DNA from 2 places in the Paenibacillus sp. LX16 genome. Region 1 is predicted to be linked to the other one. Evidence: a T-box and tRNA genes for the amino acid it is inferred to sense, from the RefSeq annotation. Region 1 holds a T-box; the other holds one or more tRNA genes.
The links. The T-box of region 1 lies ahead of ileS (isoleucine--tRNA ligase). A T-box ahead of a tRNA ligase gene usually reads a tRNA of that ligase, here a tRNA-Ile.

Region 1 (7,168 bases):
TCAAGCAGGGTATAATCCCCCAACCGTTCAATGACGAGAAAATGGGTGACTGCGTGCTTGCTGTTACGTTCCGTCACTGTGAACAATTTGCGATCACCGGAATCGCGGCCAATCGGAGCATCTACCGTTCCCTGATCGTGGCTCAAATGACCGTGAACTAAGGCTATATATTTCCGAGTTACACTATGGTCCTTAAGCTGTGCTGCAAGTGACGCGTGAGCCTGATCATTTTTAGCCGCCATCAGCAGTCCTGATGTATCCTTATCAATACGGTGAACAATACCAGGACGTAATTCCCCGTTGATGCCGGAAAGATCGTGACAGTGGTACATCAGTGCGTTAACCAATGTTCCCGAAGAGTGTCCCGGTGCAGGATGCACGACCAGACCACGTTGCTTGTTAATAACAATAACGTCCGAGTCCTCGTAAACGACATCCAACGGAATATTTTCCGGTACAATATCTACACTTTCTGGCTCCGGTACCGATAATACAATACGATCTCCTTCAGCCAGCTTGTAGTTCGCCTTGATCGCCGTACCGTTCACCAGCACGCGACCATTTCCGATCCACATCTGTATCTGAGAACGAGACACTTCCTTCATTTCTTCGGCGATATATTTGTCTATACGCGTTTTGGCATCCCCGGAATCGGCCGTCCATTCCAGAGATTCACCCTCTAGTTCGTCCTCATAAGACAGACCTGCGGCTTCGCCGTTTTCATTCACTTCGCTCATGCTATGACTTCCCTTCAATGCTATCATTGCCATTGCCATTTCCCTTTTCCCGACGCGATTCCAGCAATGTATCCAAAATAATCAGTGCTACACCGATGACAATCGCCGAATCTGCCACATTAAAAATGGGGAACGTATAGCTTCCAAAATTAAATTGTGCAAAATCAACTACTTCCCCTGAAATAGCTCGATCCAAAAAGTTACCGACTGCTCCCCCAAGCACCAAACTTAGCGCAACAGGAAGTAGCTTTTGTCCAGCCTTGACTGTTTTTCGCAGGTACCAGACGATACCGATCACCACTACAATTGTAATCACGATAAAAAGCCAACGTTGACCTTCCAAAATCCCAAAAGCGGCTCCACGATTACGATGGGATGTGATTAAAAAGAAATCGCCGATGACTGGTATTTGCTCGTACAATTCCATCCGCGTAGCCACCAAATATTTGACTCCCTGATCAATCAAAAAAATAATTAGCGCAATACCAAAATAAATCACTGTCCTTCGTCACTCCGATCCGCTTATATCCGTTGTTGAACCCATTTATTGTAGCATAAGCGTTCTCAGATCGTCCACGAAACCCGCAAGCTATCAAGCTCAGATCATCCATAAAATGAACTCCTTCGCATTTGATTAGAATTTCCTATGTAAAAGAGGTCTTCCCGGTGCAAACTACATGGAGCATACTCAACACAACGCATGCGCATGTAAACCTAGAACAAGGAGAGGATTCCATGTCCCCATTGACGGAGCAACAATTGCAGGGCTTGCGTAACGAACTGCTGGAACGCAAAAAAGAAATTGAGCATCGTTTGCAAGACAACGACCATTACGGACTCGGCGATTCCCAACGCGACCAAACCGGCGAGCTTTCTCCTATTGATAACCACCCAGGAGATCTGGCTACCGAAACCTACGAGCGAGCCAAGGATATTTCCTTACTGGAGCACGACGAATTCCAATTAGAACGCATCGAATCAGCTCTGATGGCCATGGAAAAAGGGACGTATGGCATTTGTGCCGCCAGCGGTAAACCCATTCCCTATGAGCGCCTGCTGGCTGTTCCCTATACCATTTACTGTAAAGAGTACAGTCCCGAAACAGAAGTGTCTAACCGCCGCCCGGTGGAGGAAGAATTTCTCGCTCCCTCGTTCGGCAGAACGAGTCTGGATGAGCGTGATGATCAAAACGGCTTCGACGGTGAAGATGCCTGGCAGATCGTCGAAAATTGGGGTACCTCAAACACACCAGCTATGGCCGAAAGTGGAGAAATCCACAGTTATGATGATATGGAAATTGAAGCAGACGATGATAATATGGGCTTCGTAGAGCCATACGAAAGCTTTATTGCTACTGACATTTATGGACAAAATGTATCTGTTATTCGCAGCTCCATTTATCAGCGTTATATCGAAGATGGCGAGGGCGAAGGTCTACTGGAGCCGGATACGCACGAAGACGAATCGTGAACTTCAAGGTGGAAATCGCTTCCTAATAGGTAGTAAGCTCCAATTGTCGTTGTACGATCCGTACAATATCAGCGATATAATCACCGATAATCGGCAAATTCAACGCTCCGAGCACTTGCAGCACATAAATAATGGTAGCGGCAAAAAAAGTAAAACCTAGCGCGATGCCGATTCCCCGGGAAACGCCTGATATTAGATTTAGCCAGAGCAATCGCCAAGGCTTATTCAGCAGTAAAGCATAATCTGCAATACGTGTCCGTTCCATCTGCTCTGACACAGCACGTATCAGCTTTTCAACACGACTTAATTGCTCTGCCTGATTACCTGTTTTTCTTTTATCTGCGGCTATGGCAGCCCCTTCTCCGTTGCCCCCTCGGAGACTCCTTCCCTGTCTACGTCTTGATCGTGCCGTCATATGCACAATCCCCCTTTTCCCATGGCTGCCCTGAACGCAGCAAACGAGCCGAAGCACGTAACGGAGAAAACCCGTTTCCGATGCTTAGGCTCGTTTTTATATGCTGCCTGTTATTGTATTATGGGACAGGGGGCTTGTAATTATTCCCCAATATGAACGCCGATGGTTTTACCGTTCACTTCCACATGTTCTGCCGGTTCGGCTTGACCAAATGTCACAGTAGTAACCAATACGTTCTCACGCAACACAGAGTCAAAGCTTTCGATGGCCTGACGCAGCTCGTTATCTACATCCAACGTCAACGCCACATATTTTTCAATCGGCAGATCCAGTTTTTTACGATAATCCTGTACCGCACGAACCACTTCACGTACCCAGCCCTCTTGCTCCAGCTCCGGCGTAATGTCTGTGTTCAACGCTACCGTTAAGCCATAACCGGAAGCAGAAGCGAAGCCTTCTTTCGCTTTTTTCTCCACCAGCAGTTCTTCGGCCGTAACTTGCAGCTCTTCACCTTCTGGAGAAGCGACGTTTAACACTCCTTTTTCTACAACAGAACGGGTATCCTCAGCAGACATTCCTTTGAAAAAGTTTTGTAGGAAACCGACATTTTTGCCGTATTTCTTGCCTGCTACTTTCAAATTCAGTTTCAGTGTAAAATCTACAAAGCCGCTATCGTCCGTCTCAACATGAATATGCTTCACGTTAATCTCATCTTTGATGATTTCCTCATAGCCACTCAGTTCAAAATCCTGATCCATGGACAGAATCAACTCGGACAACGGTTGACGCGTTTTCAAACCCGTTTCGTTGCGGACGTTACGCGCCAATTCGACGACACGGCGTGCCGTTTCCATATCTCGTTCCAGTTCCAAATCGATCAAGGACTCATTGGCAGTCGGATAATCATCCAGATGAACACTTTCCCCGTTGCTCAGGTTGAGGTAAATATCCTCTGCAAGCAGTGGTGTAAACGGCGCAAGTAGTTTGGCAGTCGTTAACAGCACTTCGGTCAGTGTACGGTATGCATCCAGCTTATCTTCTGTAAGACCATTGCCCCAGAATCGGTCGCGTGAACGACGGATATACCAGTTGCTCAGCTCATCCACAAACGACTCAATCGCTTTGGATGAGTTCAGGAAGTCATTTACAGCCAGCGCTTTGTCCACTACCAAAATCAGGCTGTTCAGACGGGACAAAATCCAACGATCCAACTTATGAGCCGATGGTTTGAACGGATGCTGTGCCGGATCAAATCCGTCGATATCCGCATACAAGGTCAGAAAAGCGTGTGTATTGACAAGCGTATCCACCAGCTTCGATTTAGCCTCACCTACAATGCCTTTGGAAAAACGTTTGCTATTCCATGGTGCACTATCTGACAGTAATGCCCAGCGGAAAGCATCTGTACCGTACTCGTCAATCACTTCCCACGGATCAATAACATTACCCTTGGATTTGGACATTTTCTGCCCCTGCTCATCCAGTACATGGCCTGTCGCCATGACAGCTTTATAAGGAGCTTTGCCAGTCAGCATAGTCGAAACCGCAAGCAAGCTATAGAACCAGCCACGAGTCTGGTCAATCCCTTCACAGATCATATCTGCCGGAAATTGCTGCTCGAACGTTTCATTATTTTCAAAAGGATAATGATGCTGTGCAAACGGCATGGAGCCACTATCGAACCATACGTCGATTACTTCCGGTGTACGAGTCATTTCGTATTTACCGCATTGGCTACGTACCTTAATATCATCTACATATGGTTTGTGCAGCTCGATGTCTGCTGGTACATCGCCAATCGCACGTTCCCTCAATTCAGCAATACTATGTGGAGCGAACTGTTCTCCAGTTTCCTCACAAACCCAGATGTTTAGCGGTGTACCCCAATAGCGATCGCGACTGATGTTCCAATCCACCAATTCTTCCAAAAACTTGCCAAAACGTCCTTCACGTATATGCCCCGGGTACCATTCGACTTCGCTGTTGTTGGCAATCAATTGATCCTTGATCGCAGTTGTTTTGATAAACCAGCTGTCCATAGCATAGTACAATAATGGAGTATCGCAGCGCCAGCAGAACGGATAGCTATGCTCGTATTTTTCCTTGCTGTACAGCAAGCCTTTTTCGGACAGCATTTTAACAATATCTACATCACAGTCTTTTACAAAACGGCCTGCAAAATCAGTGATTTCCTCTACATAGTTACCTTGAAGATCCACCACGTTGATGAACTCAACACCATTTTCACGACATACCCGGTAATCATCCTCACCATGCGCCGGAGCCATATGAACGATACCTGTACCGCTGGAGTCTGTTACGAACTTCGCACCCAGAATCTGATTACCCTTCTCAACCTGAAAATACGTAAATGGCGGGGTATACGTTTGGCCAACCAGTTCTGAACCGGATAGTGTGCCAATCACTTCATGATCGCCTTTAATTACGTCCTCAACCAGATTTTTAGCAACGATGTATACACCGTCTTCCTGCTTCACACGTGCATATTCCAGTTCAGGGTTGACGGCGAGCGCCACGTGACTCGGCAAGGTCCAAGGTGTTGTGGTCCAAGCCAGTACATATTCACCACTGCTATGCAACTTGAATTTAGCCGTGGCACTCAGATCCTTCACATCTTTGTAGCCCTGCGCTACTTCATGAGAACTTAGCGTCGTCTGACAATCCGGGCAATACGGACTCACACGATGACCACGATACAGCAGATCTTTTTCATGAATTGTCGCCAAAATGTTCCACACGCTCTCGATATAGTTATTATCCAATGTAATGTACGGGTTATCGAGGTCTGTCCAGTATCCGATCGCTTCGGTTAGATCACGCCATTGTTGCTCGTACTCAAACACGCTCGCCTTACATTTTTTAATAAACTTTTCAACGCCATATTCTTCAATTTCAGGTTTATGGGAGATTCCCAGCTGCTTTTGTACACCCAATTCTACCGGCAAGCCATGCGTGTCCCAGCCTGCCTTACGTACGACGCGGTATCCCTTCATCGTCTGATAGCGACCGACGAAATCCTTAATTACACGACCCAGCATATGACCGATATGCGGTTTACCGTTAGCTGTTGGTGGACCCTCATAAAACACAAAATTGGGCTTCCCTTCACGATTTGTGATAGATTTACGGAATGTGTCCTCCTGTTTCCATTTGCTCAGGATACGCAGGTCACGGGACCGTGCTTTTTCTTTAACATCCACTCTGTTCATACTGTCATACTCCCTCTCTGCTCATCATTGATTTCCCTAGCATTTACTAAAAAAAGCAACAAAAAAAGCCCCATCCCTGTAAAGGGACGAGACTGTGCTCGCGTTACCACCCTGATTCCGTAAAAACAGACCATTTTAAAAATACAGTCTCATCACGGCTCTCTGAGCCCCACTCAACTCAGCAGGGCGCCATTATAACGCATGGCAAACGGTGATTGCTTACACACGCCATAAATCTTAAGCGCTTCAGCTCACTTCTCCGGGAGGATCTTCGGTCATGTTCTGAACGTTGGCTTGCACCGAAAGGCCAACTCTCTGAGGGACAAATCATGACGTACTCGTTCCCATCAACGAATTAAACATGTTAAATTCATCGAATATTAAATCAGCAACATCGTTGCCTTGAATAACAACCATCAGCCGACAGACGGATAATCATTGAATTCAGTATAGTATTTACAGTTATAGCCTGTTTAAAGATAAAAGTCAACCCTAACAAAACCTGATAAAAGCTTGTCAAAAATGAAATTAGTAAATTTCTTTCATCTCACGCTCGCGCTCCAGTACTTCGCGTTCCCGGTTTTCAAGTGCTTCCCAGCCGTCTTGGCTCAACAAGTCGAGCTGTGCTTCCACTAGTGTACGAAACCGTGCTCGGTAAATCGATGCCTGCTTCTTCAGTTCTTCAACCTCCAACGCGATCTTGCGGGATTTGGACAATGCTTCGTTCACAATACGGTCCGCATTTTTTTCCGCTTCCTTCACGATCAGTTGGGATTCTTTCTTGGCGTTGTTACGAACTTCATCAGCCGCTTCCTGCGCCACGATAATAGTCTTACTCAACGTATCCTCAATCGTCGCGAAATGATCGAGCTTCTCCTGGACGTTCAACAACTCAGTGCTCAGTTCTTTATTTTCACGAATAACGCCCTCGTAATCTTTGATCACCTGATCCAAAAATTCATTAACCTGATCCTCATCATAACCGCGAAGCCGGCGGGCAAATTCCTTGTTATGTATATCCAATGGCGTTAATGGCATGCCGTCCACCTCCTATAAGATTGACAAAAAATACATTTTCCGCGTCACGACGCTCACTATCATCTATCGGTCATCATACCCCGTTTTGTGAATACTGTACAGAGCAAAATCGTTCCAGTTCTTCGCTATAGCTTAATTCTTTCGACAGAAAGCTCGTGATTCCTGCCTACAGCTATACAAACTTACCAATTTTGACACGGAATCTTCCCTTTTTTGTCATCCCGTCTGTTTCAAGCACTTTGAAACGCCCAAAACCCTGCATGGAAATAACGTCCCCA
Region 2 (7,168 bases), 2.5 Mb from region 1:
AACGATATACACCGATACCGAAGATTATGGATAATCAACACATTGTGGATTACATGAGGATAAATACAAAAAAAAGAGAGAGCTCTGTCCCCAGACAGGCTCTCTTTATTTATAAGGTGTCACCACTGAGGCAACAAGAATCCGCTATAGCAAAAAGCGGGTGATGGGAATCGAACCCACGCTACCAGCTTGGAAGGCTGGAGTTCTACCATTGAACTACACCCGCAAAACAGTATCGGGATGACACGATTTGAACATGCGACCCCCTGGTCCCAAACCAGGTGCTCTACCAAGCTGAGCTACATCCCGACATTATACATTTTTTTAAGAAATGGCGCGCCCTGAGAGATTCGAACTCCCGGCCTTTTGATTCGTAGTCAAACGCTCTATCCAGCTGAGCTAAGGGCGCATATTAAATTCCATAATGAGTAGTCAAGGCGCCACCCAGATTTGAACTGGGGATGAAGCTTTTGCAGAGCTTTGCCTTACCACTTGGCTATGGCGCCGTATGGATAATGGAGCGGACGACGGGAATCGAACCCGCGACCCTCGCCTTGGCAAGGCGATGCTCTACCGCTGAGCCACGTCCGCAAAATATGGTGCGGTCGAGAGGACTCGAACCTCCACGGGGGGTTAGCCCACACGGACCTGAACCGTGCGCGTCTGCCAATTCCGCCACGACCGCAAAATAATTATAAATGGTGAGCCATGAAGGACTCGAACCTTCGACACCCTGATTAAAAGTCAGGTGCTCTACCAACTGAGCTAATGGCTCTTAATGGCTGGGGATATAGGATTTGAACCTATGCATGACGGAGTCAAAGTCCGTTGCCTTACCGCTTGGCTAATCCCCAATAGATTAAGAATAAAGGGCGGCCGATGGGGCTTGAACCCACGAATGCCGGAGTCACAGTCCGGTGCGTTAACCACTTCGCCACGACCGCCATATGATTATGAAAAGACTGGTGGAGGATGATGGATTCGAACCACCGAACCCGTAAGGGAGCAGATTTACAGTCTGATGCGTTTGGCCACTTCGCTAATCCTCCAAAATGGTGCCGGCGAGAGGACTTGAACCCCCAACCTACTGATTACAAGTCAGTTGCTCTACCAGTTGAGCTACACCGGCACATTACTCATTTCCCACTTGAAAGGTGGCTCGGGACGGAATCGAACCGCCGACACGAGGATTTTCAGTCCTCTGCTCTACCGACTGAGCTACCGAGCCATATTTTATTTTATTACTACATCATATAACCGCACTATATATGCCAATTATATATGGAGTTAAAATGGCGGAACTGACGGGATTCGAACCCGCGATCTCCTGCGTGACAGGCAGGCATGTTAGGCCTCTACACCACAGTTCCAGAGGCATTTCCAATAGGAAATTAATTGCGGGGGCAGGATTTGAACCTACGACCTTCGGGTTATGAGCCCGACGAGCTACCGAACTGCTCCACCCCGCGACATTAAAAAGCATTTCTCAAATTTTCTTATGGTGGAGGCTGAGGGGATCGAACCCCCGACCCTCTGCTTGTAAGGCAGATGCTCTCCCAGCTGAGCTAAGCCTCCATATTATGACCCGTAGGGGATTCGAACCCCTGTTACCTCCGTGAAAGGGAGGTGTCTTAACCCCTTGACCAACGGGCCTTGCAAAATAAGTCCTGGTCTCAATAAATTGATGGCGGAGAGAGAGGGATTCGAACCCTCGCACCACTTTCGCAGTCTAACCCCTTAGCAGAGGGTCCCCTTATAGCCACTTGGGTATCTCTCCGAGTAGCGGCAGAGGGGATCGAACCCCCGACCTCACGGGTATGAACCGTACGCTCTAGCCAGCTGAGCTACGCCGCCACCTTAATATATAAAAGTCAGAAATATTCAAAATATGGCTCCCCGAACAGGACTCGAACCTGTGACAACTCGATTAACAGTCGAGTGCTCTACCAACTGAGCTATCAGGGAATATTGGTGGAGCCAAGCGGGATCGAACCGCTGACCTCCTGCGTGCAAGGCAGGCGCTCTCCCAGCTGAGCTATGGCCCCAATCTTTTTGTTATTCTAGAAGTGGTGGGCCTTAGTGGACTCGAACCACCGACCTCACCCTTATCAGGGGTGCGCTCTAACCAGCTGAGCTAAAGGCCCTAACATGTAAATCTTTATCATCCTCTAAAGGATATCGCTTGGCGACGTCCTACTCTCCCAGGACCCTGCGGTCCAAGTACCATCGGCGCTGGAGGGCTTAACGGTCGTGTTCGGGATGGGTACGTGTGGAACCCCTCCGCTATCGCCACCAAACATGAATTTGCTATGCAAATTCTTCCGTACGGTTATTCGGTTCATCACTTATCGTGTGAATGAATAGCCATGCGCTTGTTGTATGTCACTTGTACATACCTTCAAGGTTACACCCTGAAAACTGGATCCGAAACTCATTTACGTTTTATTTTAGGATAAGCCCTCGACCGATTAGTATTGGTCAGCTCCATGCATTACTGCACTTCCACCCCCAACCTATCTACCTCGTCGTCTTCAAGGGGTCTTACATACTGGGAAATCTCATCTTGAGGGGGGCTTCACGCTTAGATGCTTTCAGCGCTTATCCCTTCCGTACATAGCTACCCAGCGGTGCTCCTGGCGGAACAACTGGTACACCAGCGGTACGTCCATCCCGGTCCTCTCGTACTAAGGACAGCTCCTCTCAAATTTCCTACGCCCACGACAGATAGGGACCGAACTGTCTCACGACGTTCTGAACCCAGCTCGCGTACCGCTTTAATGGGCGAACAGCCCAACCCTTGGGACCTACTTCAGCCCCAGGATGCGATGAGCCGACATCGAGGTGCCAAACCTCCCCGTCGATGTGGACTCTTGGGGGAGATAAGCCTGTTATCCCCAGGGTAGCTTTTATCCGTTGAGCGATGGCCCTTCCATGCGGTACCACCGGATCACTAAGCCCGACTTTCGTCCCTGCTCGACTTGTAGGTCTCGCAGTCAAGCTCCCTTCTGCCTTTGCACTCTTCGAATGATTTCCAACCATTCTGAGGGAACCTTGGGGCGCCTCCGTTACTCTTTAGGAGGCGACCGCCCCAGTCAAACTGCCCACCTGACACTGTCCTCGCACCGGATTACGGTACCAAGTTAGAACCTAGATACGATCAGGGTGGTATCCCAAGGATGCCTCCTCTCAAGCTGGCGCTCAAGATTCTACGGCTCCCACCTATCCTGTACAGATCGTACCCAAATTCAATATCAAGCTGCAGTAAAGCTCCATGGGGTCTTTCCGTCTTGTCGCGGGTAACCTGCATCTTCACAGGTATTAAAATTTCACCGGATCTCTCGTTGAGACAGCGCCCAAGTCGTTACGCCATTCGTGCGGGTCAGAATTTACCTGACAAGGAATTTCGCTACCTTAGGACCGTTATAGTTACGGCCGCCGTTTACTGGGGCTTCGGTTCATAGCTTCGCCCCGAAGGGCTTACCACTCCCCTTAACCTTCCAGCACCGGGCAGGCGTCAGCCCGTATACTTCGCCTTGCGGCTTCGCACAGACCTGTGTTTTTGCTAAACAGTCGCTTGGGCCTTTTCACTGCGGCCCCCTCGGGCTATTCACCCTACCGAGGCACCCCTTCTCCCGAAGTTACGGGGTCATTTTGCCGAGTTCCTTAACGAGAGTTCTTCCGCGCGCCTTAGAATTCTCTTCTCGCCTACCTGTGTCGGTTTGCGGTACGGGCACCTTCTCCTGGCTAGAGGCTTTTCTTGGCAGTCTGAGATCATGACCTTCGCTACTATAATTTTCGCTCCCCATCACAGCCCAGCCTTAACGATGTGCGGATTTGCCTACACATCAGCCTCACTGCTTAGACGGACATCCATCAGTCCGCGTCACTACCCTACTGCGTCACCCCATTGCTCATAACGGATTACGGTGGTACAGGAATTTCGACCTGTTGTCCTTCGACTACGCCTATCGGCCTCGCCTTAGGTCCCGACTTACCCTGAGCGGACGAACCTTCCTCAGGAACCCTTAGGCTTTCGGCGGATCTGATTCTCACAGATCTTTTCGTTACTCATACCGGCATTCTCACTTGAATGCAGTCCAGCGCTCCTTACGGTACACCTTCAACCCGCATTCAACGCTCCCCTACCCCTGATGCAAGCATCAAGCCATAGCTTCGGTGGTGTGTTTAGCCCCGTTACATTTTCGGCGCAGAGTCACTCGACCAGTGAGCTATTACGCACTCTTTCAATGGTGGCTGCTTCTAAGCCAACATCCTGGTTGTCTGTGCAACTCCACATCCTTTCCCACTTAACACACACTTGGGGACCTTAGCTGATGGTCTGGGCTGTTTCCCTTTCGACAATGGATCTTAGCACTCACTGTCTGACTCCCGGAACTAAATCTATGGCATTCGGAGTTTGACTGAGCTTGGTAACCCTTGCGGGCCCCGCACCCAATCAGTGCTCTACCTCCACGATTCTTTTTTCCGAGGCTAGCCCTAAAGCTATTTCGGGGAGAACCAGCTATCTCCGGGTTCGATTGGAATTTCTCCGCTACCCCCACCTCATCCCCGCATTTTTCAACATGCGTGGGTTCGGGCCTCCAGTGCGTGTTACCGCACCTTCACCCTGGACAGGGGTAGATCACCCGGTTTCGGGTCTACGTCCACGTACTCATTCGCCCTATTCAGACTCGCTTTCGCTGCGGCTTCAGCTCTTCACCTTAACCTTGCACGGGAACGTAACTCGCCGGTTCATTCTACAAAAGGCACGCCATCACCCATAGATCGGGCTCTGACTTCTTGTAAGCACACGGTTTCAGGATCTATTTCACTCCCCTTCCGGGGTGCTTTTCACCTTTCCCTCACGGTACTGCTTCACTATCGGTCGCCAGGGAGTATTTAGCCTTGGCAGATGGTCCTGCCGGATTCATACGGGGTTTCACGTGCCCCGCACTACTCGGGATCCGTCTCGGAGAGAACAAGTTTTGAACTACAGGGCTTTTACCTTCTCTGGCGGGCCTTTCCAGACCTCTTCATCTAACCGGTTCCTTTGTAACTCCATGTGAGACGTCCCACAACCCCAAGGAGCAAGCTCCTTGGTTTGGGCTAATCCGCGTTCGCTCGCCGCTACTGACGGAATCACTATTGTTTTCTCTTCCTCAGGGTACTTAGATGTTTCAGTTCCCCTGGTCTGCCTCTATTCTGCCTATGTATTCAGCAGAAAGTGACTGTCGATGAAGACAGCCGGGTTTCCCCATTCGGACATCCCCGGATCAAAGCTTGCTTACAGCTCCCCGAGGCTTTATCGTTGTTCGCCACGTCCTTCGTCGGCTCCTGGCGCCTAGGCATCCTCCGTGTGCTCTTTGTAGCTTAACCTAATATTTACATCGTAAATACGATTTGCTTTGAATTTCGGTCCAACACTTACATGTGAATGAAATTCAAGGCTGCTACCTTTATTTCACTTGTTTACACAAGATCAGCTTAAAGGAATATTCTAAAACGCAATTTCGTTTCGGTATCCAGTTTTCAAGGTGCAAAGCTGTAAATAACCAGCTTTTTTTTGAGAGTTTGAACTCTCAAAACTGAGCAACGAGTGAGTAGTTTTTGAAGCTTACGCTTCATATTTGAATGTTTCCGTTGCAGGAAACGATTCTCCATAGAAAGGAGGTGATCCAGCCGCACCTTCCGATACGGCTACCTTGTTACGACTTCACCCCAATCATCTACCCCACCTTCGGCGGCTGGCTCCCTTGCGGGTTACCCCACCGACTTCGGGTGTTGTAAACTCTCGTGGTGTGACGGGCGGTGTGTACAAGACCCGGGAACGTATTCACCGCGGCATGCTGATCCGCGATTACTAGCAATTCCGACTTCATGTAGGCGAGTTGCAGCCTACAATCCGAACTGAGACCGGCTTTTCTAGGATTGGCTCCACCTCGCGATTTCGCTTCCCGTTGTACCGGCCATTGTAGTACGTGTGTAGCCCAGGTCATAAGGGGCATGATGATTTGACGTCATCCCCACCTTCCTCCGGTTTGTCACCGGCAGTCTGCTTAGAGTGCCCAGCTTGACCTGCTGGCAACTAAGCATAAGGGTTGCGCTCGTTGCGGGACTTAACCCAACATCTCACGACACGAGCTGACGACAACCATGCACCACCTGTCTCCTCTGTCCCGAAGGAAAGGTCTATCTCTAGACCGGTCAGAGGGATGTCAAGACCTGGTAAGGTTCTTCGCGTTGCTTCGAATTAAACCACATACTCCACTGCTTGTGCGGGTCCCCGTCAATTCCTTTGAGTTTCAGTCTTGCGACCGTACTCCCCAGGCGGAATGCTTAATGTGTTAACTTCGGCACCAAGGGTATCGAAACCCCTAACACCTAGCATTCATCGTTTACGGCGTGGACTACCAGGGTATCTAATCCTGTTTGCTCCCCACGCTTTCGCGCCTCAGCGTCAGTTACAGCCCAGAGAGTCGCCTTCGCCACTGGTGTTCCTCCACATCTCTACGCATTTCACCGCTACACGTGGAATTCCACTCTCCTCTTCTGCACTCAAGCTCCCCAGTTTCCAGTGCGACCCGAAGTTGAGCCTCGGGATTAAACACCAGACTTAAAGAGCCGCCTGCGCGCGCTTTACGCCCAATAATTCCGGACAACGCTTGCCCCCTACGTATTACCGCGGCTGCTGGCACGTAGTTAGCCGGGGCTTTCTTCTCAGGTACCGTCACTCTTGTAGCAGTTACTCTACAAGACGTTCTTCCCTGGCAACAGAGCTTTACGATCCGAAAACCTTCATCACTCACGCGGCGTTGCTCCGTCAGGCTTTCGCCCATTGCGGAAGATTCCCTACTGCTGCCTCCCGTAGGAGTCTGGGCCGTGTCTCAGTCCCAGTGTGGCCGATCACCCTCTCAGGTCGGCTACGCATCGTCGCCTTGGTAGGCCTTTACCCCACCAACTAGCTAATGCGCCGCAGGCCCATCCACAAGTGACAGATTGCTCCGTCTTTCCTCCTTCTCCCATGCAGTAAAAGGATGTATCGGGTATTAGCTACCGTTTCCGGTAGTTATCCCTGTCTTGTGGGCAGGTTGCCTACGTGTTACTCACCCGTCCGCCGCTAGATTGTTTAGAAGCAAGCTTCTAAACAATCCCGCTCGACTTGCATGTA

Region 2: it has a tRNA-Ile gene. The T-box ahead of ileS (isoleucine--tRNA ligase) is inferred to sense a tRNA for this amino acid. The anticodon was not compared.

What each region holds. Positions count from the first base shown of each region.
Region 1 is NZ_CP141152.1:3,771,559-3,778,726, forward strand. Features, by position in the region: gene T3H97_RS16790 (RluA family pseudouridine synthase) at 1-737, opposite strand, end outside; gene lspA (signal peptidase II) at 739-1,236, opposite strand; gene T3H97_RS16800 (TraR/DksA C4-type zinc finger protein) at 1,473-2,207, shown strand; gene T3H97_RS16805 (DUF5665 domain-containing protein) at 2,230-2,622, opposite strand; gene ileS (isoleucine--tRNA ligase) at 2,763-5,852, opposite strand; T-box leader at 5,932-6,212, opposite strand; gene T3H97_RS16815 (DivIVA domain-containing protein) at 6,381-6,890, opposite strand; gene T3H97_RS16820 (YlmH family RNA-binding protein) at 7,063-7,168, opposite strand, start outside.
Region 2 is NZ_CP141152.1:408,004-415,171, reverse strand. Features, by position in the region: tRNA gene T3H97_RS01870 (tRNA-Gly) at 156-226, opposite strand; tRNA gene T3H97_RS01865 (tRNA-Pro) at 236-309, opposite strand; tRNA gene T3H97_RS01860 (tRNA-Arg) at 333-409, opposite strand; tRNA gene T3H97_RS01855 (tRNA-Cys) at 436-506, opposite strand; tRNA gene T3H97_RS01850 (tRNA-Gly) at 517-591, opposite strand; tRNA gene T3H97_RS01845 (tRNA-Leu) at 598-685, opposite strand; tRNA gene T3H97_RS01840 (tRNA-Lys) at 700-775, opposite strand; tRNA gene T3H97_RS01835 (tRNA-Gln) at 780-854, opposite strand; tRNA gene T3H97_RS01830 (tRNA-His) at 872-944, opposite strand; tRNA gene T3H97_RS01825 (tRNA-Tyr) at 964-1,049, opposite strand; tRNA gene T3H97_RS01820 (tRNA-Thr) at 1,054-1,129, opposite strand; tRNA gene T3H97_RS01815 (tRNA-Phe) at 1,156-1,228, opposite strand; tRNA gene T3H97_RS01810 (tRNA-Asp) at 1,294-1,370, opposite strand; tRNA gene T3H97_RS01805 (tRNA-Met) at 1,396-1,469, opposite strand; tRNA gene T3H97_RS01800 (tRNA-Val) at 1,500-1,575, opposite strand; tRNA gene T3H97_RS01795 (tRNA-Glu) at 1,582-1,653, opposite strand; tRNA gene T3H97_RS01790 (tRNA-Ser) at 1,686-1,777, opposite strand; tRNA gene T3H97_RS01785 (tRNA-Met) at 1,781-1,854, opposite strand; tRNA gene T3H97_RS01780 (tRNA-Asn) at 1,890-1,965, opposite strand; tRNA gene T3H97_RS01775 (tRNA-Ala) at 1,970-2,045, opposite strand; tRNA gene T3H97_RS01770 (tRNA-Ile) at 2,068-2,144, opposite strand; rRNA gene rrf (5S ribosomal RNA) at 2,181-2,297, opposite strand; rRNA gene T3H97_RS01760 (23S ribosomal RNA) at 2,449-5,376, opposite strand; rRNA gene T3H97_RS01755 (16S ribosomal RNA) at 5,664-7,168, opposite strand, start outside.